DNA from 4 places in the Peribacillus simplex NBRC 15720 genome. Region 1 is predicted to be linked to each of the others. Evidence: riboswitches for the same ligand, from Rfam matches in the RefSeq annotation. Region 1 holds a riboswitch; each other region holds the start of a gene.
The links. Region 1 has a riboswitch for thiamine pyrophosphate ahead of tenA (thiaminase II). Riboswitches for the same ligand answer to the same signal wherever they lie in the genome.
Positions count from the first base shown of each region.

Region 2: linked by a shared signal. The riboswitch ahead of tenA (thiaminase II) and the one ahead of tenA (thiaminase II) in region 1 are both predicted to bind thiamine pyrophosphate.
Region 3: linked by a shared signal. The riboswitch ahead of BS1321_RS19655 (ABC transporter substrate-binding protein) and the one ahead of tenA (thiaminase II) in region 1 are both predicted to bind thiamine pyrophosphate.
Region 4: linked by a shared signal. The riboswitch ahead of thiC (phosphomethylpyrimidine synthase ThiC) and the one ahead of tenA (thiaminase II) in region 1 are both predicted to bind thiamine pyrophosphate.

Region 1 is NZ_CP017704.1:164,156-169,272, forward strand. Features, by position in the region: gene BS1321_RS00805 (ABC transporter ATP-binding protein) at 1-687, opposite strand, end outside; gene BS1321_RS00810 (ECF transporter S component) at 700-1,284, opposite strand; gene tenA (thiaminase II) at 1,299-1,982, opposite strand; TPP riboswitch at 2,117-2,245, opposite strand; gene BS1321_RS00820 (SDR family NAD(P)-dependent oxidoreductase) at 2,381-2,641, opposite strand; gene BS1321_RS27240 (hotdog family protein) at 2,571-2,846, opposite strand; gene BS1321_RS00825 (MFS transporter) at 3,175-4,536, opposite strand; gene BS1321_RS00830 (2-keto-4-pentenoate hydratase) at 4,562-5,117, opposite strand, start outside.
Region 2 is NZ_CP017704.1:1,209,272-1,214,388, forward strand. Features, by position in the region: gene BS1321_RS05620 (GNAT family N-acetyltransferase) at 2-508, shown strand; gene BS1321_RS05625 (aspartyl-phosphate phosphatase Spo0E family protein) at 577-771, opposite strand; gene BS1321_RS05630 (Fur-regulated basic protein FbpA) at 1,027-1,215, opposite strand; SAM riboswitch class I at 1,392-1,496, opposite strand; TPP riboswitch at 1,655-1,760, shown strand; gene tenA (thiaminase II) at 1,850-2,539, shown strand; gene thiW (energy coupling factor transporter S component ThiW) at 2,549-3,076, shown strand; gene thiD (bifunctional hydroxymethylpyrimidine kinase/phosphomethylpyrimidine kinase) at 3,045-3,851, shown strand; gene thiM (hydroxyethylthiazole kinase) at 3,848-4,663, shown strand; gene thiE (thiamine phosphate synthase) at 4,644-5,117, shown strand, end outside.
Region 3 is NZ_CP017704.1:4,069,727-4,074,843, forward strand. Features, by position in the region: gene rarD (EamA family transporter RarD) at 1-536, shown strand, start outside; gene BS1321_RS19650 (protein-glutamine gamma-glutamyltransferase) at 630-1,457, opposite strand; TPP riboswitch at 1,771-1,880, shown strand; gene BS1321_RS19655 (ABC transporter substrate-binding protein) at 2,015-3,019, shown strand; gene BS1321_RS19660 (thiamine-binding protein) at 3,031-3,315, shown strand; gene BS1321_RS19665 (ABC transporter permease) at 3,312-4,094, shown strand; gene BS1321_RS19670 (ABC transporter ATP-binding protein) at 4,078-4,821, shown strand; gene BS1321_RS19675 (TatD family hydrolase) at 4,837-5,117, shown strand, end outside.
Region 4 is NZ_CP017704.1:1,799,132-1,804,248, reverse strand. Features, by position in the region: gene BS1321_RS08495 (hypothetical protein) at 1-52, shown strand, start outside; gene BS1321_RS08490 (histidine phosphatase family protein) at 285-821, shown strand; gene BS1321_RS08485 (HAD family hydrolase) at 987-1,775, shown strand; TPP riboswitch at 1,892-2,006, shown strand; gene thiC (phosphomethylpyrimidine synthase ThiC) at 2,142-3,923, shown strand; gene BS1321_RS27445 (hypothetical protein) at 3,946-4,116, shown strand; gene BS1321_RS08475 (spore coat protein) at 4,583-5,117, shown strand, end outside.

The DNA.
Region 1 (5,117 bases):
ATGTTCTTTCATTTCATTTTTATATAGTGAAAGAATGGTGTCTCTTGCACCATCAGCTATGATTTGACCTTCACCGTTAAAAAGCACGATTCGTTCAATGAATTCTAAAACATGGTCAATTTTATGCTCGACGATAATAACCGTTTTGTCTCGTCCGACTTCCTTCAACAAGTCCCAGATTGCTTTTGTCCCTTCCGGATCAAGCATGGCAGTTGGTTCATCTAAAAATAGTACTTCTGGTTCAAGGGCTAATACTGAAGCGATTGCTAGACGCTGTTTCATCCCGCCTGATAATGTTTCTATACTTGTATGACCTAGGTTCAATCCTACATTACGGATATGATTTTGGATCTTCTCTTTCATTTCTTCTTTAGGGACGGAAAGATTCTCAAGGACGAAGGCAATTTCCTCATCGGCAAATGGCATGCAAAACTGACTATCAGGGTCTTGAAAAACATATCCCCATGAAGAAGGGCATTTCAATTCCTCCGCTTTCATCGGGACTTCGAAGGAATTCGGAATCAATCCGCTTAACACTTGCAAAAGAGTGGACTTACCACATCCTGATGGTCCCAACAATAGCACTTTTTCTCCTTTATCAAACGATATGGATAGGTCCTTGAATATCAAAGATTCATCACCGGGAAATTTCATTCTTAACTTCTCAACAGAAACGATTCGCTCCATGGCCTTCAACCTCTACTTTTGATCCAGTTCTGCATAATCTTTACTTGAAACCGGACGAACAAGATTAGTTACTCCTGTTGCTTCCAGTACTTTAACTAAATAATAGGCAGTCACACCTGCAAAGAATATGGAACCCACAAACCTCGCTATCATGAATAACGATAAATTCCAAAGAGAGAGAGCACCTATTTCCCCATAAGCAAAATCCATGATGACTGATGCCAGGCAGGAAGCTATCGCAGCTAAAACGGCCACCGACAAATTGAATTTTTTATATTTGAACGCCATGAACACCAGTTCCGCGAACAAACCTTGGACCACCCCATATAACAATACGGTCAGCCCCCATGGTGAACCTAGAAAGAATTCTCCGGAAGCTGCAGCTATCTCTGCCAAAAGTGCCACACCTGGTTTCCGTAAAATTAAAAAGGCGACGGGGCCAGCTATAAACCACATTCCATAAATAAGTTGATCCAGATGTAATCCTAATGGTTTAACGGAATAATAAATCGAACCCCAAAGGATATAAACGATTCCAAATGCTACCGCAATCACGATCGTGACTAATATATCCGTTAATTTCAATCCTTTTTTCATTGTTTCATTCTCCTTTATACTTCTAGTGTTTCCTTATGCACAGGCCATGTCTCTAAACGATAAGCCATTTCCCAAAATGAGTATTCATATTGGCTGCTAAGGATAAAATGCTCTTTCATTCTCTCCTTATCTTCGTCTGTTACTTTTTCAGCAATCTCATCAAGCCTCGCAATTTGTTCTTCCACCAAAGTGCGGAACCACTCTCCTCCGTAAGCCGCTATCCATTCTTGATAAATCGGCTCATCGGGTAAGCACCCTTGCAGCTTTTCACCTATTTCATAATAGAGCCAGTAACACGGCAAGATAGCTGCAATAACATCTCCTAAATGTCCCGAATAAGCCGCACGATACATATGGGAAGTATAGGCATAAGCGGTCGGGGCAGGTTTGAAATTTTCCCTTTCTTCTTTTGTGATGCCTAATCTCTCAGAAAAATTCTCATGAAGCTTCAACTCCGCTTCATATGTTCCTTGTGCATGGCCGGCAAGCCTGCTTGTTGTATGTAAATCTGTAGCTTTGACTGCCCCTAAGGCTTGAACTCTAGCAAAATGAGATAAATAATAGGCATCTTGCATGACATAAAAACGAAAACACTCCAATGGCAATGTGCCATCTCCTATACCTGCAACAAACGGGTGATTAAAACTAGCTTCCCAAATGTGATCAACTTCCTGACGAATTTCCTCTGAAAACTTCATGCCCATTACCTCCAAATTCTATTTTTCAATGAATGTTACGGAAAAAAACTTTTATCACCCCTTTTTTTGCAAACAAAAAACCACTTTCTTAAACGTAAAGAAAGTGGTTGTACTTGAAATAATACAGAAACGTATTGTTCCAGACCCCACTTCCCTACGCTGGTATAAACCAGATCAGGTTCTAAGGGTCTTAAAGTCTTACTCTAATCTCAGCTTCTGCGGCAAAATCAACTTTTACCTATAAAGCACCCCTAGTGGTACAAATTGTATATTAAATTTCATTTGCCTTTATATTAACACGATAAATCCAATTGTCAAACGTATTAGAAAAAGTTTTCGACCTAATGCTTTAGGTTTACTAGCCTTTCAATCTTGCATTACCACCTTACCATGATCGCTTAAACCATTGTTAATCCACCATTTACGGAAAGAGTTTGCCCCGTAATATACCCTGCATCTTCCGAAACGAAATAGGCAACAGCACTGGCAATATCCTCTGGTTGTGCTAGCCGGCGGAATGGAATCGCTTTTTCCAAGGCGCCTGCTATACCTTCATTATAAGAGCCTATTTCTTGAAATAGGGGCGTATCAGCAGGACCTGGCGCAATACAATTGATGTTTTGTAAAAGTATACAACGCACTACCAGGGAGTTTTTCACTGATCACTTGAGTGATAAGGCCTTCCGTTAACAAACCAGGTACAATCGGCTTGCTGAAATTACTTTTCCATGCTTCTTTATTCACTTGATAAATCGGACTGTAATCTTTTGTTAATTCATTACATAATTTTACGTCAGATTCATTAAATGTCCTTTGCATACTAGCAACCTGTCCGATGAACAAATCATTGATTGTTAAACTCATAACACCGCTCCTTGTTTTTTTAGAATATTCAATTTTAATATATTACTAACTATACATAACTTTCCAATCAAATACTATAAAATGGGAGTTCATTAATTGTTTTACTAGTGAATTTAGCTGCTTTACTCGTGAGATCGGCCAGTTTACTCTCGAGTTTCGCCAGTTTACTAGTGAATTCAGCTGCTTTACTCGTGAGTTTAGCCGTTTTACTCGTGAATTCAGCATGTTTACTCGTGAATTCTTTTATTTACTAAAAAATTGCCTATATGTCAGGGAATAGTCTGCATGACCGTCCGCTGACATATAGGCAATCTACTAAAGAACAATATTATACATTCGATGTTGCTTTTAGTTTTATTTTTTCCTCAATCTGTGGTTTATCATAGCTGCCATACCTCTCTTTCACAACGAGTAACGCCAAGGCAGCCATTATGCTCGGAACTGTGAAGGCCATGAATGCATTTTGTGGTGAATAGTTTGCAGCCAGCAATAATCCTATTAATGTTGGGGCAACAATCGCTCCAATTCTACCAAAAGCCAAGGCCCAACCTATCCCGGTGGACCTTATCTCCCGCGGATAATACTCGGATATATACGTATTGGCCAAATTCATCGTGCCAACTGTACAGGCACCTCCAAAAGCGATCAGAATATATAATGCTACGACATTTGAGGTCAATCCTAATATTACAAAACAGACCGTACCTATGGCACAGAGGGATACAAGTACTCTTCTATGGCCTATTTTCCCAACTAAGTATCCTCCAATTATCGATCCGCCAATTTGTCCTATTCCCGATATAAGATTGAAAGATAAACTGGATGAAAGGCCGTATCCGGACTGCTGCATGATTTTGGGTAACCATGTATTGAGTCCATATACCATAAGTAAGCAATTAAAGGCAGCTACCCAAAACGCAAATGTGCTAAGAGTACGCTTATTTTCAAAGAGTTTCTTGACTGGAAAGCCCTTTGCCCTTTCTTGGACTTTGGCAAACTCATAATCGTCCGACTCTTTATAGTCGCCGTCTGGATCAATGCGATTCAGAATTCCAGCAAGCTTTGCTCCTTGTTTTCGAATAACATAATAGGAAAGCGATTCAGGAAATTGCTTCATGAAGAATGGCAGTGCCAGTAAGGGAAGCGCCCCTATCCAATACAAAACCCTCCAACTCATTTGTTCCATCACATACATTCCAATTAATGAAGCAAGTATGCTTCCGATAGAATAACCACAGTACATCGTGGTCACAATGAGAACCTTATTCTTTTTGGGTGAGTATTCCGCCATTAAGGAGATAACGTTTGGCATTAATCCTCCCATTCCCAAGGCTGCTATAAATCGCATAACCGAGAAAAAGGCAGGATTCGGGGCAAAACTTGAAAGTAATGTAAAAACACTGAATATACATATACAAATGGCAAGCACTTTTTTTCGCCCTATTTTATCCGCCAGAGGTGCAAAAATGAGGGCTCCTACCATCATTCCGAACAATGAATAACTTGCTATTCCGCCAGCTTCGACTGGCGTCAAGTTCCATTCCTCCATCATCAGAGGCAAACCTACTCCGTACATGGCTATATCAAATCCATCGAAGGTAATTGCAAACAAACACCACATAAAGACCATTATATGAAAACGGCCAAATTTACTATTACCTACCACTTCCGAAGCATTAACTTCACGCAATTAATTCCCTCCTCTTTGCAATATTTCACGATATAACATGTAATGTCAGTTTCCCTAGTTCACCGTAATCTGCTATTATTTCATCGTTTGCCTGTATGGAAACGGCATCAGTAATTCCGCCTACTAAAACAATCATTCCTGCCTGAATGGAAAGTCCTTCACGGCTAATCATTTTTACAAGTTCCACTATCGAATGAATCGGATGATCGAGTACAGCTTCACCAAGACCCCTCTTTTGCATTTCACCATTTTGATAAAGCTTAACTTCTGCTTGAGCCCAGTCCGTGTGATATGGAGAATAAGCTTGATTGCTAAGCAGGATTTTGGCTGAGGATGCGTTATCCGCTACTACATCGGTAAGTGTAAAAGAAAAATTTTTATAACGGCTGTCAATAACTTCTAATGCTAGAAATACACATTCTACAGCCGGCCAGACATCTTTTGCCGTTATATTTGCACCTTTCAGTTCGTCCTTGAACAAAAAAGCAAATTCGGGTTCCACTCTCGGATGAATGAATTCCCCAACTTTTAATACTGGTTTTGTTAGTTCCATTGCAGATGTCAACCTGCCATAGATCGCT
Region 2 (5,117 bases), 1.0 Mb from region 1:
CATGGAAGAACACATAGAGTTTAGTGAGGCAGAACTATCTGATCTACCCAGAATTGTTGAAATATATAATTCGACAATTGCTTCAAGAATGGTCACGGCAGATACGGAACCTGTATCCGTCCAATCGAGGGTTAAATGGTTTGAGGAACATCATTCAGAAAGTAGACCGCTATATATCATTACTATAGAAGGGAAAACTGCTGGATGGATGAGCTTTCAATCCTTTTATGGCCGACCGGCCTATAATTCCACTGCCGAAATCAGCATTTATATTGATGATTATTTCCGGGGAAAAGGAATCGGTCAAATTTCGATTCAAAAGGCAATTGAATTGAGTCCAAAATTAGGTGTTAAGACTCTATTGGGTTTCATTTTCGCTCACAATATACCAAGCCTTAAGCTTTTTTCAAAGTTCGGGTTTGAAGAATGGGCACATTTACCTCAAGTTGCCGAGCTGGATGGCATTGAGAGGGATTTGATCATTCTTGGTAAACGTGTCGATATTTAATATAATTCTTTAGAGCTATTGCCTTGAGCAGTAGCTTTTTCAGATTAATCGAGGTCGAATTGGCTAATTTAAAAATACCTATATGCTTTCTGGAGGGAAAAATATTCAGAATCTCTTTTACTTGTTAACGCATTTAATAGCGTATCCAATTCTTGACTGGCTTGAACAGTTAGCAGACTTGTTAGGCCGTAAATTGCTGCCAATTTGATCATTTCTTGTCTCTTCTCTTCTACTTTTTCTATAGTTACCTTACGGCAAGGCATTATATAGTCACCTCCCATTTATTCAATATTTTTACACTTTCATCATAATGAAACTACTAGTTAAAATCAACTATTTTTCAGAAATTAAATGTGTTATTTTATAGGATAAATGTGACAAATAACCTATTTTATTCTTTAATTATGTATATTTTATGTCATTTTCTATTAAACGCAAAAAAAGCACCCACTAGTGTAGACTGCGAATGCTTACATCATATCCCTTATCAAAGAACCCAAAATATAGTCCATCACTTACTATGTCATCCATTCAGAAGGTGACTCGTTATTAGGTCTATTTATAACAATCTTATATTCATCTTCAAGTACTTTTAATGGGGCATCATAAAGGTGCCTTTCATCAGAGGTTTTGTATACTCCATTAGCCAATAACTCTTCAATAAGCTTTGCCTTCCTCTGTTCAATCCTCTTAAATAATTCTGCCATGTAAATGGCTCCTTTCCTAGTCATCCTAGAGCCTGCTTCTAGATAGCTAAACTTTATCAACTTGTTTGATTTTCACCAAATTATATATACCTTTTCTATTATGTCACTAAACGTTATTTCCCAAAAATAAAAGCCCCTTCTAATTCAAGAAGAGGCTGACAGTGTCCGTACGGCTCTTCTTATCTTCCAAGCATACGCTTGTTGGATTTAGCACAGTTCCCAAAACGGGTCCGCTGCCGAGGTTTCATTGGGCCAAGTCCCTCCACCTCTCTGGATAAGAATTCGATATATAAATGATGTAGACATGATTTTATCCTAATAATCATCAAAAGTCAATTACCTGGTTCTCCCTTTTTTCCTGGACATAAAGTGATTGCTCTTTCAAATACGGGTTGCATTTTCTTGTCTTTCTGATATGATGTCAGTAATTACATACAATTCACACCACTAGGGGAGTCTTTTTTTAAGACTGAGATGGAATTAGTTCCGGACCCTTTGAACCTGAACCGGCTCATACCGGCGGAGGGAAGTGGATGATATCGTCCATTTACAGGCTATATCCATCTACCCCGTTCCGTATTCAGGAACGGGTTTTTTTATTTACAAGGGGATCCATTCTAAAGGAGGATGAACAATGGAGAATACTAAATTAGAAACATTCAGTGATAGACTGCATGCACGGGCAAAAGAGATTTGGAAAAGGAACCATTCACATCCCTTTGTCCAGGCAATTGGAAACGGCACTCTTCCTGAAAAGAAATTTGCCTATTACCTGAAGCAGGACTATATCTATCTCATGGATTATTCCAAGCTCTTTGCTTTAGGTGTCATCAAAGCTCATAACATCGAAACCATGGCAAAGTTTGCGAGTATTTTAAATGAAACCCTTCAAGTGGAAATGGATATTCATCGGCATTATGCCTCCGAATTCGGGATCAGTTCCAAGGAATTGGAAGATACAGAACCTACTCCAACCACTCTAGCCTATACAGGTTACATGCTAAATGCAGCTCAGCATGGGACTTTGGCAGACTTGATCGCCTGTCTCCTGCCTTGCGCTTGGGATTATTATGAAATCGGTTTGCTATTAAAAGAACAAAATGGAGCAGCATTGGAGAACAATCGCTATGCAGATTGGATAAGGTCCTATTCATCTCCTGAATTCGGGGAAGCACACAAGTGGCTGATCGCTTTGTTGGAAGAATTGACGGAAGGGATGCCAGAAAAGGAACTTCTTAGATTAGAAAAGCACTTTTTGGTTACTTCCCGATATGAATATTTATTCTGGGATATGGTTCAAAATGAGCAGGATTGGCCACTGTAGGTCGTTGACATGATGATAAATCCTATCAAGAAACTGACGTTGACTGCAATGATCACGGCTATAACGACGCTGACCAGTTCATTTATTTTCATCCCTGCAGGATTTGCAAAGGTCTTTCCTATTCAGCATCTGGCAAATGTCCTGACTGCCGTTCTATTAGGGCCTGCTTATGCTGTGACTCAAGCCTTTTTAGTATCCATCATTAGAAACATGTCTGGTACCGGTTCAATTTTCGCCTTTCCCGGCAGCATGATCGGTGCACTTTTGGCTGCCATCCTTTATCGAAAAACACAAAGCTTAAAATTCGCTTGCTTAGGGGAAGTGATCGGGACCGGCATTCTCGGTTCCCTAGCCTGTTATCCACTTGCCATCCTCCTATTGGGAGAAAAAGCTGCTCTTTTTGGTTTTTTACCGGCTTTTATGCTCAGTTCATTCGCAGGTGCGATTTTAGCTTTCATATTACTTAAAATACTTCTAAAAAATAATTATATGAAGGGGTTTTTTTATGAAAACAGCATTAACCATCGCAGGCTCTGATTCAGGGGGCGGTGCTGGAATACAAGCGGATCTAAAAACATTTTCTGCACATGGTGTCTTTGGGATGTCTGCCATCACAGCCGTAACCGCACAAAATACAATGGAAGTCCGTTCAGTACAGCCAATTGAAACAGCTATCATATCAGATCAAATTGCTGCTATCTTTGAAGATATTCCTGTCGATGCAGTAAAAATAGGCATGCTTGGATCAAAAGAAATAGTGGAAACAGTCGCTGCGTCCCTTAAAACCTTCATGCCTGCCATCGTTATCCTTGACCCTGTCATGATTTCCAAAAGCGGCCACCATTTGCTCGACGAAAAAGCTGTCTCTGCCTTAAAAATGGATTTGCTTCCGCTTGCAACACTTGTAACCCCAAATGTACCGGAAGCGGAAGTACTTACAGGTTTGTCGATTCGGACGGAACAAGATTTCTACAGGGCATGCATTTCGATACAAGAAATGGGTCCCAAAGCCGTTCTACTTAAAGGAGGCCATGCAGCAGGAAATCCAAATGATCTTTTTTATGATGGGACTGACTTCCATTGGATCAGGGGAGAGCGCATTCATACAAAAAACACTCATGGTACAGGCTGTACCCTATCATCCGCCATTACATCAAACCTGGCAAACGGACTGCCATTGCAAGTGTCGATCGAACTGGCCAAGACCTATATTTCTGAAGCGATACGCAATAGCTTTTCAATTGGTAAAGGTCATGGACCTGTCCATCATTTTCATTCATTTTCAAAAAAAGAACGGAGTGACTTAGTATGAAGGTTTCTGCAGCTGATTTATTCGTGAAGGTTAGAGAAAGAAAACCACTCGTTCACCAAATCACCAACTTTGTTACGGTCAACGACTGTGCAAATGCCACCCTTGCCATCGGTGGTTCACCAGTAATGACATCGAGCCCAAGAGAAGTGGCGGATATGGTCAAATTAGCAGATGCATTGGTCCTGAATTTCGGTACGATCGATGATAAAGCCTTGGAAGCAATGGAGATTGCCGGTAAGACGGCAAATGCCCTGGATATCCCGGTCATTTTGGACCCGGTTGGAGTTGGTGCCACCTCCTATCGTACAGAGCAGGTCAAAGAGCTCCTAAGTAAGGTTACTTTCCAAATCATTCGCGGAAATGCGAGTGAGATCCTTTCATTGATGGGTGGGGATACCGTTACACGCGGGGTGGATTCGGGGGAACTTGCGATTAGCAATGCAGAGCTGGCTGCACGAGCGGCAAATAAATTGAATAGTATCGTCGTGGTCAGCGGAGCTAGGGATGCGGTCAGCGATGGAAAACATACGTCCATCATCGACAATGGGAACCTCCTATTAACAAATGTTACAGGTACCGGTTGCATGTCCACTGCTCTAATCGGCACTTTTTCCGGAGTCACTGATGATTTCTATTCTGCGGCAATTGCCGGTATCTCAACCATGAGTATTTCAGGGGAACTAGCTGCTGCAAACCTTCAAAAAGATGAAGGAACAGGGACGTTTCGTGTGCGATTAATCGATGCAATATCGAGAATGGATAAGGAAATCTGGATGCATGAGGTGAAAATAAATGAAGAAGTCCCAAATTGATTTAAGTCTGTATTTAGTTACTGAAGAGTCCATAGCATTAGAAAAATTGACCAAAATAATTGCAGAATCGGTTTCAGGAGGAGTCTCGATTGTACAACTTAGAGAGAAAAATAATTCCTCACTCTCCTTTTATAAAAAAGCTTCTGCATTAAAACAGTTATTGAACGAGCTGTCCATTCCCCTTATCATCAATGACCGGGTGGATATAGCACTTGCGGTTGCAGCGGACGGAATTCATATTGGGCAAGATGACCTTCCACTGCCTGTCGTCAAACAAATGGTTCCTGAAGATATGATTGTCGGTGTATCTGTCTCCACTCTTGAAGAAGCTCTCGAAGCTGAACGAAATGGAGCAGACTATGTCGGAGTCGGTTCCGTTTTCCCTACCAAGACCAAAAAAGATGCAACTCTTATGGCAATTGGGGATCTGGAGGAAATTTGTCGAAGCGTATCA
Region 3 (5,117 bases), 1.7 Mb from region 1:
CCCAAATCATTTCCTTCCTGCTTGCAGGAATCGGAGTCTTGATCCTTGGCATTCATTTCGGCACGATCCCGTGGATCTCACTTGTTTTGGCCATGACCTTTGGATTATACGGTCTGGCAAAAAAAATGATCAAGGCCGAATCGGCGATCGGGCTGATGCTCGAAACGATGATGGTAACGCCTCTGGCGCTGGGTTACCTGATATACTTGATGAACCGATCGGAAATGCAATTCTTTACAGCGGGAAGCACTAGCTTGCTGTTGGTGGGCGGCGGGATTGTCACGGCGTTGCCTCTTTTATATTTTGCAAAAGGGGCGGAGAAGATCCCGTTATCGATGCTTGGCATTTTTCAGTATATCGCTCCGACCTTATCTTTATTGATCGGGGTATTCGTCTATCATGAAAGTTTTACCAAAGCACATCTTTTAGCCTTTTTGTTCATATGGTCAGCCTTGGCTGTTTATACACTATCCATAACGAAATGGGGTCAGGCAAGTGCCCGCAGGTTCAAAGGCAAAGGGAAAATTGGTGCGTGAATAAGAAAAAAATGCTTGGGAGATCTCTCCCCAAGCATTTTTTTATGCCGGTATTTAATAAAACGGTTTTACGGCATAGGGAAAATGCCGGGGTCATGAAAGGTAAATCTTCGGACCTATTTCAGAAACAATACAATTGGAAAGGCTGACAGGACTGTGATCGGGCTTTGCACGGGGGATATTTAATTGGAATTGTCTATAGAAGGAACTATCCAGGAAAATGATATGATCTGTCAGGAATGCCGATATGGTGGCGTTCGGCCTTCTATTGCTATTTAATTCATCGATGATTCCCTGTGAACTGGTAATCCCGATCCCATGGCCATAAAAGAGGTTTCTCCCTAATAATATGGCATTTTCACCTTGCCATTCAGGGGTTGCCTCGTCGTGATCAGGGTTTTTGAAGTAAACGCAATCACCTGGCAAATAATCCCTTCCTTGATGAATAATGAGAGCCATATTCTGTGGAGGGCGAAAGTCATATAAAAATAGGTCTGAAAAAAGATAGTCGAAATTCCTAGGGCCGATCAAATCCAAAATGGCCTTTAAAAAAGTGACGACTATCGCTGTCCCGCATTCGAAAGCATAAAGCCTTCCATTTATGAAAATGTCAACGAGTGCAGCATGAGGGAGAATCCCTGGCTGAAGTGTAAAGGTGCCATCCTTTGAAAGGCGCCAATATTGTTTATTGCATTCCGATTCCTCAAGTGTGGAAAATTCTGCATCACTTTTGTCCAAAGCATAAGCTGCCTCAATGACTCGGTTCCTCAGTTGTATCTCGAAATTAAACTCTCCAAAGTTCCGGTATTCAAAAACGTTAGAATCTTCCGCCAGCAATTGGAGAATTTCAAGCGATTTAGCAGATGCTATTCCTGGTTGGATTTGACTGACATCTAACCATTTGTGATTAATCTTTATCATGATCATATCCACCTTTTACTTATGAAATTAAGGGTTTATAAAACCAGTAAACAAAAATGTCTACAGGTAATGCTCATTATATGAATGCCAGCAAAGAAATGACTATTTGGAACGTGTCAGCCACCGTTGCAGCCAAGAATGATTGGAATGAAAAGCGGCAGTATTATTTTGCTTTCAATGATTTTCGTTCCAAGAGTTGTTTTGCTAGATATCATAAAGTGCAAGGAATACCTTTCCAATTAGTGAGAAGAAGCAAATTAGTATTCCTTTTTCCCTATGACTTGATATAATGAGAGAGAAAAGATCATATGTGCGAGAAATGTAGGGGGGCCAGTACTGCTGGCTGAGATTGCGTCCTTTAGATGCTGACTCTTTGAACCTGATCTGGATGATGCCAGCGGAGGGAACATATTATTACTGACTTTCTGTTTTGTATGTTAACGTCCGAATTCATCTTCGGGCGTTTTTTGCTTTTTTATCCAGTATTTGAATAGACCCTGGAGCCCCATTATGGTTCCGTCATATGGATCTTATATGATGTGTAGGAGGATAATAACTTGAATAAATTCTTACCACTGTTAACTTCGTTGTTCCTTTTGGCTGGATGCGGTGCAGGCGGAACTAATGAAAAAGAAGAAGCATCTAAAAATGAAGGAAATGAAGAATTAAAAAAGGTATCGGTCGTGCTTGATTGGACACCGAATACAAACCATACAGGATTGTATGTAGCCAAGGAAAAGGGTTATTTTAAAGAACAAGGTCTTGATGTAGAAATTATCATGCCAGGTGAAGCTGGAGCTGATAAGCTTGTCGCTTCAGGGAAATCTGAATTTGGCGTGAGTTACCAGGAGGGCATTACGCAGGCCCGCGTGCAAGGCGTACCGATTGTTTCGGTAGCTGCCGTCATCCAGCATAATACCTCTGGATTTGCTTCCCCTGAGGCAAAGAACATTAAAACTCCCAAGGATTTTGAAGGGAAAACGTATGGTGGCTGGGGGTCTCCAGTTGAAAAGGCCATTATAGATTCACTCATGAAAAAAGAGAATGCGGATGTAAATAAAGTGGACATAGTCAATACAGGAGACACGGATTTTTTCACTTCGGTTAAAAGGGATATTGATTTTGCCTGGATTTATTATGGATGGACAGGCATTGAGGCTGAGTTGCGAAATGAAAAGCTTAATATGGTTTACTTAACCGAATACTCTGATAAGCTTGATTACTATACGCCTGTTTTGACAACAAATGAAAAAATGATAAAAGAGGATCCCGAGACGGTTAAAGCATTCGTTCATGCAGCATCGAAAGGGTACCAGTTTGCGATTAAGAATCCTGATGATGCTGCAGACATGTTAATTAAGTCTGCACCGGATCTTGATGCAAAACTAGTGAAGAAAAGCCAGGAGTGGCTTGCAGCCAAGTATCAGGATGATGCTCCGCGATGGGGTGAACAAAAGCTTGAAATCTGGAAGAATTACAGTGATTGGATGACTGAAAATAAGCTTCTTGAAGGTGATTTCGATCCTGAAAAGGCATTTACCAATGAATTTTTACCAAAATAGGAGGAAATACAATGGCCAATTCATTAATTAGCATACAAATTATTCCTAAAGGGGAAAATGTCATCCCTATGGTGGATGAAGCAATCAAGATCATTGAAGAATCAGGTGTCAAGTATGAGGTTCACCCGCTTGAAACGACAATGGAGGGTGAGCTTTCCGAACTTTTTGCCGTGATAGAAAAAATGAATGTAAGAATGATTGAAATAGGATCACCGAATGTCATTTCCCAAGTGAAAATATTATATCAGCCAAGCGGGATTACGATGGATACGCTAACGGAGAAATATCGGGCATGATCGGAAGGGGAATTTGGAAGAAGGGGGCTCCCTTCTTTCTTTTATTATTGTTGCTGATAGTATGGGAGTCAGTGACAGTCTTATTGAAAGTTGAAGAATGGCTGCTTCCCGCTCCATCGGCCATTTTCATGGAAGGAATTGAGTCGTCCCGCAATCTTTACGGACACCTTATATCCACAACCGAGCTTGCGTTGTCGGGTTTTTTTATTGGAAGCTGCATCGGCTTATTAATCGCGGCAATCTTACACCTATTTCCAGGTGTGAAGGACGCGGTTTATCCTCTGCTCATACTATCACAAAATATACCTATCATAGTTTTGGCGCCGCTGTTGGTGATCTGGTTTGGCTTTGGCATGCTGCCTAAGTTAATAGTGATTTCGCTTGTTTGTTTTTTTCCGGTTGCGGTTGCATCATTGGACGGTTTTCGTCAGACACCATACGAACTTAAGCATTATTTCAAGATGATGGGAGCGGGAAAAAACCAGTTATTTTGGAAGCTGGAACTTCCTCACTCGATCCCGTTCATTTTCTCCGGCCTGAAAATTTCGGCCACCTATAGTGTAATGGGTGCGGTTATTTCGGAATGGCTTGGGGCAAAATCGGGGATTGGTGTTTATATGACTCTCGCTTCCTCTGCGTTCAGGACAGATCGGGTGTTTGTTGCCATTTTCATCATTATGGGAATGAGTCTGATCTTTTTTGGAATCATCACCTTCCTGGAGAAATACTTAGTTTCTTGGAAGAGAAAGGAGGGCGAAAAGGATGAAGCTGGAAATTAATGACGTCTCCTATTCTTTCGATGGTAAACAGAATATATTAGAGAATATGAATTTCCATGTGGGTGATGGGGAATTTGTCACGATCCTTGGGCCATCGGGCAGCGGTAAAAGTACATTGTTCCACTTGATCGGCGGTATTTTGAAGCCGGAACATGGCATCATTTCACTGGATGGTAAAAAGATAAATGGCTTAAAGGGCCATATCAGCTATATGCCTCAGCAGCCTTCTCTTTTACCTTGGAGAACTGTATTGGAAAATGTTTTGCTTGGAAGTGAACTTGCTGGGAGCAGAGATAAAGAAAAGGCAAAAACCCTTTTGATGAAAGCTGGATTAGAAGAGTACGAGAAAGCATATCCGCATGAATTATCTGGAGGCATGAAGCAAAGGGCCGCATTCATTCGGAGTATCTTAAGTCCACAGGACTTGATGTGCCTGGACGAACCCTTTTCTGCCTTGGATGAACTGACAAGATTGCAAATGCAAAAATGGCTGTTGTCGGTTTGGGAAGAAAATCGGAGGTCGGTACTTTTTGTTACTCATAGCATAGATGAAGCGGTTTTCCTATCAGATAGAATTTATGTGTTATCAGCAAAACCGGCTGCTGTCATCAAAGAAGTGGAAGTTCCATTTCCAAGGCCAAGAAGAGAAGAACAGCTTCTTAGTGATGAATTTTTTAATATGAAGAGAGAATTATATGCAGCACTAAAGCCAACTGTTTCTACTTAGGGGAGGCGATTAAACTTGAGAATCATCGACAGTCATATCCATTTGGATCGGTATGATGTTGTTAAGCGGAAGCAGATTCTGTCAGACATGGAAAAGGTTCATATTGAATCCTTGCTGACTGTTTCCATGAATTTGTCTTCTTCCATTAACAATTATCAGCTTTCACTCAAAGATTCACGAATTAAGCCTGCCTTTGGCTTTCATCCAGAGCAGCCCCTCCCGAGTGATGAAGAAGTGAACGAATTATTGAACTGGATGCGGGAACATTGTCAAGATATGGTTGCCATAGGTGAGGT
Region 4 (5,117 bases), 1.6 Mb from region 1:
ATATAAATTCAGGAAAAGATGTACAATAACAGAACTTCAATTCATAGATTAAACCATGACTGGAGAAGGCGAAATGCTTTCTCTTTTTTCGATGCTATCATAATCAAAGCCTAGCAGTGACACAAACCGTGAAATTTTTTTAACATACACAATGTCAAAGAGAGCTCAGTAAGGTTTTTCTGGTTTCAACTTGCATTTATTATATAGTTTTACATAGGGTAATATATTGATAAGGGCTTTTACAAAAAAGAAACGAATATTTTAAAAGATAAAAAGGAGAATATATGAAAATTGGTTTGGTACGGCATTTTAAGGTGGCACATGAATTTCCTACTGGGAGATCTTTGACGGCGGATGATATGAAGCAATGGTTTGAGGACTATGATGCAGCGGATATTATTTTTGGAACGACTTTATTTGGCGTAGAGGAATGGCAGGAATGTTATTGCAGTGATATGTCGAGGGCTGTCAAGACAGCGGAACATATCTATCCAGGTACGGTTCATCGGATGGAGGAGCTGCGGGAAATACCTTCTCCCCCTCTTAAAGGAAGGGTGAAACTGCCGTTCATCCTTTGGGCCATCTGGATTCGCAGCTGCTCGGTGTTCAACAAGCAGACAAGGGCGGAAATTAAGATTGCAGAGCGAAGGATCAATAAAGTATTGGATGAAGTCTTTGCAAAGGGGGAAAGGGATGTTCTGATCGTGAGTCATGCGGCCCTCATGGTATATATAAGGAAGGAGCTGATCCGACGGGGGTTCACCGGTCCGAAATTCAAGATTGCCAGTAATGGAAAGCCGTATGTATTTGAAAGATGCTGAGGGGAGAATATAGGCTTTCCCACCAGAAAGAGTGAGTCATTTTGCTGACTTTAAGAAAGAGTAAGGCATTTTCCGAATAGTTATTCTTTTTTTATTGGTTGTGGTTTATTATTGTAATAGTGTAATTTTTACGAATTCAATAATAGGGAAAGAGGGGTGGACATTTTGCTTAAAGCAGTTTTTTTTGATTTAGATGATACATTACTATGGGATCAGAAAAGTGTAAAAGAGGCTTTTGTGGCCACATGCGAAGTGGCCAAGGAGAAATATGATCTGAATGTCGACGAGTTTGAAGAAGCGGTGCGAAAGGAAGCGCGTGAGCTTTATTCTTCTTACGATACATATGCATTCACTCAAATGATCGGAATCAACCCATTTGAGGGACTATGGGGGAATTTTCAGGATGATCATGATGAATTCCGGAAGATGGCTGGGATTGCACCGGCTTATCGGAAAGAAGCGTGGACGAGAGGTTTAATGGCATTAGGGATCGATGACCCGGAATTTGGGCTTGAACTGGCAGAACGTTTTCCGGCCGAGAGACGCAAAAAGCCATTTATCTATGAAGAATCATTCCGTGTTCTGGATGAATTAAAAGGGAAGTACAAATTGCTATTGCTTACGAACGGATCTCCTGAACTGCAAAATACCAAACTTGAAATTACGCCTGAACTGGTTCCCTATTTCGACCAAATCGTGATTTCAGGTGCATTTGGACGAGGTAAGCCAGATGCCTCCATTTTTGAGCATGCTTTGGAAATCATGGAGCTTGATAAGGATGAAGTATTGATGGTCGGCGATAATTTAATGACTGATATCCTTGGGGCATCACGGGTAGGCATAAAGTCGGTCTGGATAAATCGCCATGATAAGCAACGGAATGAAGTGCTTCCAACCTATGAAATCAAGCATTTAGAGGAGCTTTTCCCTATCCTTGAGAGCCTGGGGAACTAATTGGCGGTACTCCTCCAAATAACAAATTTTGGAGAGTTGTAAAGGCAATATTAGGTCTTTCAAAGTATTTACAGAATGAAAAGGGTGATATATAGTTACCCTGTAATTAATTAAATAATTCAGACTAGGGGTGTCCAATAAAAGTTGGGCTGAGAGAGAAGCGCTTAAGCTTCTTAACCCTCAGGACCTGATCTGGTTCATACCAGCGTGGGGAAGTTAGAATCTACTAAACAATGACATTTCAATTGGTCATTTTTGTAGTCATACTAACGTTAGCCGGGTCTTAAATATGAGATCCGGCTTTTTCGTGCGAAATGGATTGGATTTTGTCCTTTTTAAATGAACTTAAAAAGGAGAAATGAAATCATGATGAGTAATTCAGTAAATGACATGAACGTTTCAATTATGTCCAGTTTTGCCGGGAGTAAAAAAGTGTATGTTGAGGGATCTAGACCTGATATTAAAGTACCTATGCGTGAAATTAAGCTAAGTCCCACTACAGGGGCATTCGGTGAAGAGGATAATCCTCCTTTACGAGTATATGACACAAGCGGTTTTTATACGGATTCAGAATATCCCATTGATATTCATAAAGGTCTTGCCCCGATTAGACGCAGTTGGGTTCTGGAACGGGAAGATGTTGAAGAGTATGAAGGCCGTGAAATAAAGCCCGAAGATAATGGGTATAAAAAAGTGGAATCACAATCCAATGCCGAAGTTTTTCCGGGATTGAAAAGAAAACCATTGCGTGCAGTGAAAGGACAAAACGTAACCCAGCTCCATTATGCCCGTAAAGGTATCATTACTCCAGAAATGGAGTTCATTTCGATCAGGGAAAATGTGGCACCTGAGTTTGTAAGAGAAGAGGTGGCTAGCGGGCGTGCGATCATTCCGGCAAATATTAACCATCCTGAAAGTGAGCCTATGATCATCGGACGTAATTTTCACGTGAAAATAAATGCGAATATTGGAAATTCCGCTGTTAGTTCATCGATCGAAGCTGAAGTGGAGAAAATGACTTGGGCTACACGATGGGGTGCAGACAATATAATGGATCTTTCCACCGGAAAGAATATTCACACGACCCGGGAATGGATTATCAGGAATTCACCTGTTCCGGTTGGGACGGTTCCGATATATCAAGCATTGGAAAAAGTGAATGGAGTAGCGGAAGATTTAAATTGGGAAGTTTTCCGGGATACATTAATCGAGCAGGCTGAGCAAGGTGTCGATTACTTCACAATACACGCTGGTGTGCTTTTGCGATACATCCCCATGACAGCAAAGCGAGTTACTGGAATTGTTTCCCGAGGGGGCTCCATCATGGCACAATGGTGCTTGGCCCACCACCAAGAAAGTTTTCTCTATACTCACTTTGAAGAGATTTGTGAAATCATGAAGGCGTATGATGTCTCTTTCTCATTAGGTGACGGCCTCCGTCCGGGATCCATTGCAGATGCAAACGATGAGGCACAATTTGCTGAATTGGAAACACTTGGGGAACTGACGAAGATTGCTTGGAAGCATGATGTTCAAGTCATGGTGGAGGGACCCGGTCACGTACCGATGCATTTGATTAAAGAAAATATGGATAAGCAGCTGGAAGTCTGTCAAGAAGCACCATTCTATACCCTGGGACCATTGACAACGGATATAGCTCCTGGATACGATCATATCACTTCTGCGATTGGTGCTGCCATGATTGGATGGTTTGGAACTGCCATGCTTTGTTATGTGACACCGAAAGAGCATTTGGGACTTCCGAATAAAGAGGATGTTCGAGTAGGGGTCATTACTTATAAAATTGCGGCCCACGCAGCTGACCTTGCTAAAGGCCATCCGCATGCAAGAAAACGGGATGATGCGCTTTCTAAGGCTAGATTCGAATTTCGTTGGAGAGATCAATTCAATCTTTCCCTCGATCCTGAAAGGGCGGTCGAATATCACGATGAAACACTTCCGGCTGAAGGTGCCAAAACAGCCCATTTCTGTTCAATGTGCGGACCAAAATTCTGCAGTATGAGAATCTCTCAGGACATCCGTGATTTGGCGAAGGAAAAGGGTCTGGGTTTTGAGTCGGTGATCGATGAAGGGCTTAAAGAAAAAGCGAATGAATTTAGGAAAACGGACGGGGAAATCTATCAATGATTCCGACGAGAGGGAGAATTCGATGAATCGGGTAATCCAGATAAAAGTTGAAATGAAACAGTTGGAAACTCAATTGGAACAGCTGAAAAGAGAGCTGGACATTTTTCGGGAGAATTGTAATCATGAATTTGTAAAAAATGATTATAGTCAACAATGTACAAAGTGCTACTTAATCGAAAGTCTGCAATGGTAGTGATTCCTTAATCGTCCTTTCATTATCTGAATTAACCCCTTAATCATATTGGAGTCAATCACAAAGTTAACATGATTAAGGGGATATTCTTTAGCTCTTCAATTAAAGAAAAGTTGGAAAATATAGATGCCGCTTGATACTTTACCTTTTATTTCTTGTAGCAATTCTTGATAACATTCATCACAGAGCATTTCATTTCTATCCATGTCAGTAACTTGAAACGTTACGATATGGATTTTTTTTCTTCCGTGTCATCAATACAAATAGAAGCATTTATGTGTGTCATTAGAAATCCTCCCATACATATAAAAGTGTTTATAGTTTAAAGCGCCACGGCTTTTTTATACAGAAAACATGATGTAGGCAGCTTAATCGGTCATCTTGGAAGAGTTTAGATTGAATAATCCTGTTGGGTTTTAACATACTAAACTTGTTCGCATGATTGATAAAACGAGGAGGGAATACAATGCAAAATCAATATCAACAAGGTCAAGTACACCAGAACATGCAAACGGGTGCTATTCCTCCACAAATGAATCACGGTGGTCACGAAGTATTCGATGTACATGAAGTGTTATCGGGAACGATTGGTACATTAAACACTTATATGCTTTTGCGTCAGCATGTACAGGATCAGGAATTGCTGGATATTTTGGATCGCCAATATCAGTTCATCCAAGATGAATATAATATTACATTGGAGTGCTTTCAAACGGGCCAGGATCCTTCTAAACCGACCCAGAGCTACAAAATGAATCAAGGTAACGATTTTATATATGGATTGACTCCAACACAGCCAAAGAAACCTTTGCAATCCGTCTCGGAAATTACGGATGAATGCATTTCAGGCATGATGCTTGGAGCTGTTAAGTCTGCAGCATCCTTGAAAGCGATGTCAGCGCTTGAAATAACGAATCCTGTGGTTCGCCGCGTATTTGCAGATTCCGTGCCGAACTGCATTGAGATGGCATATGAGATTTCGTTATATCAAAACAAGCATC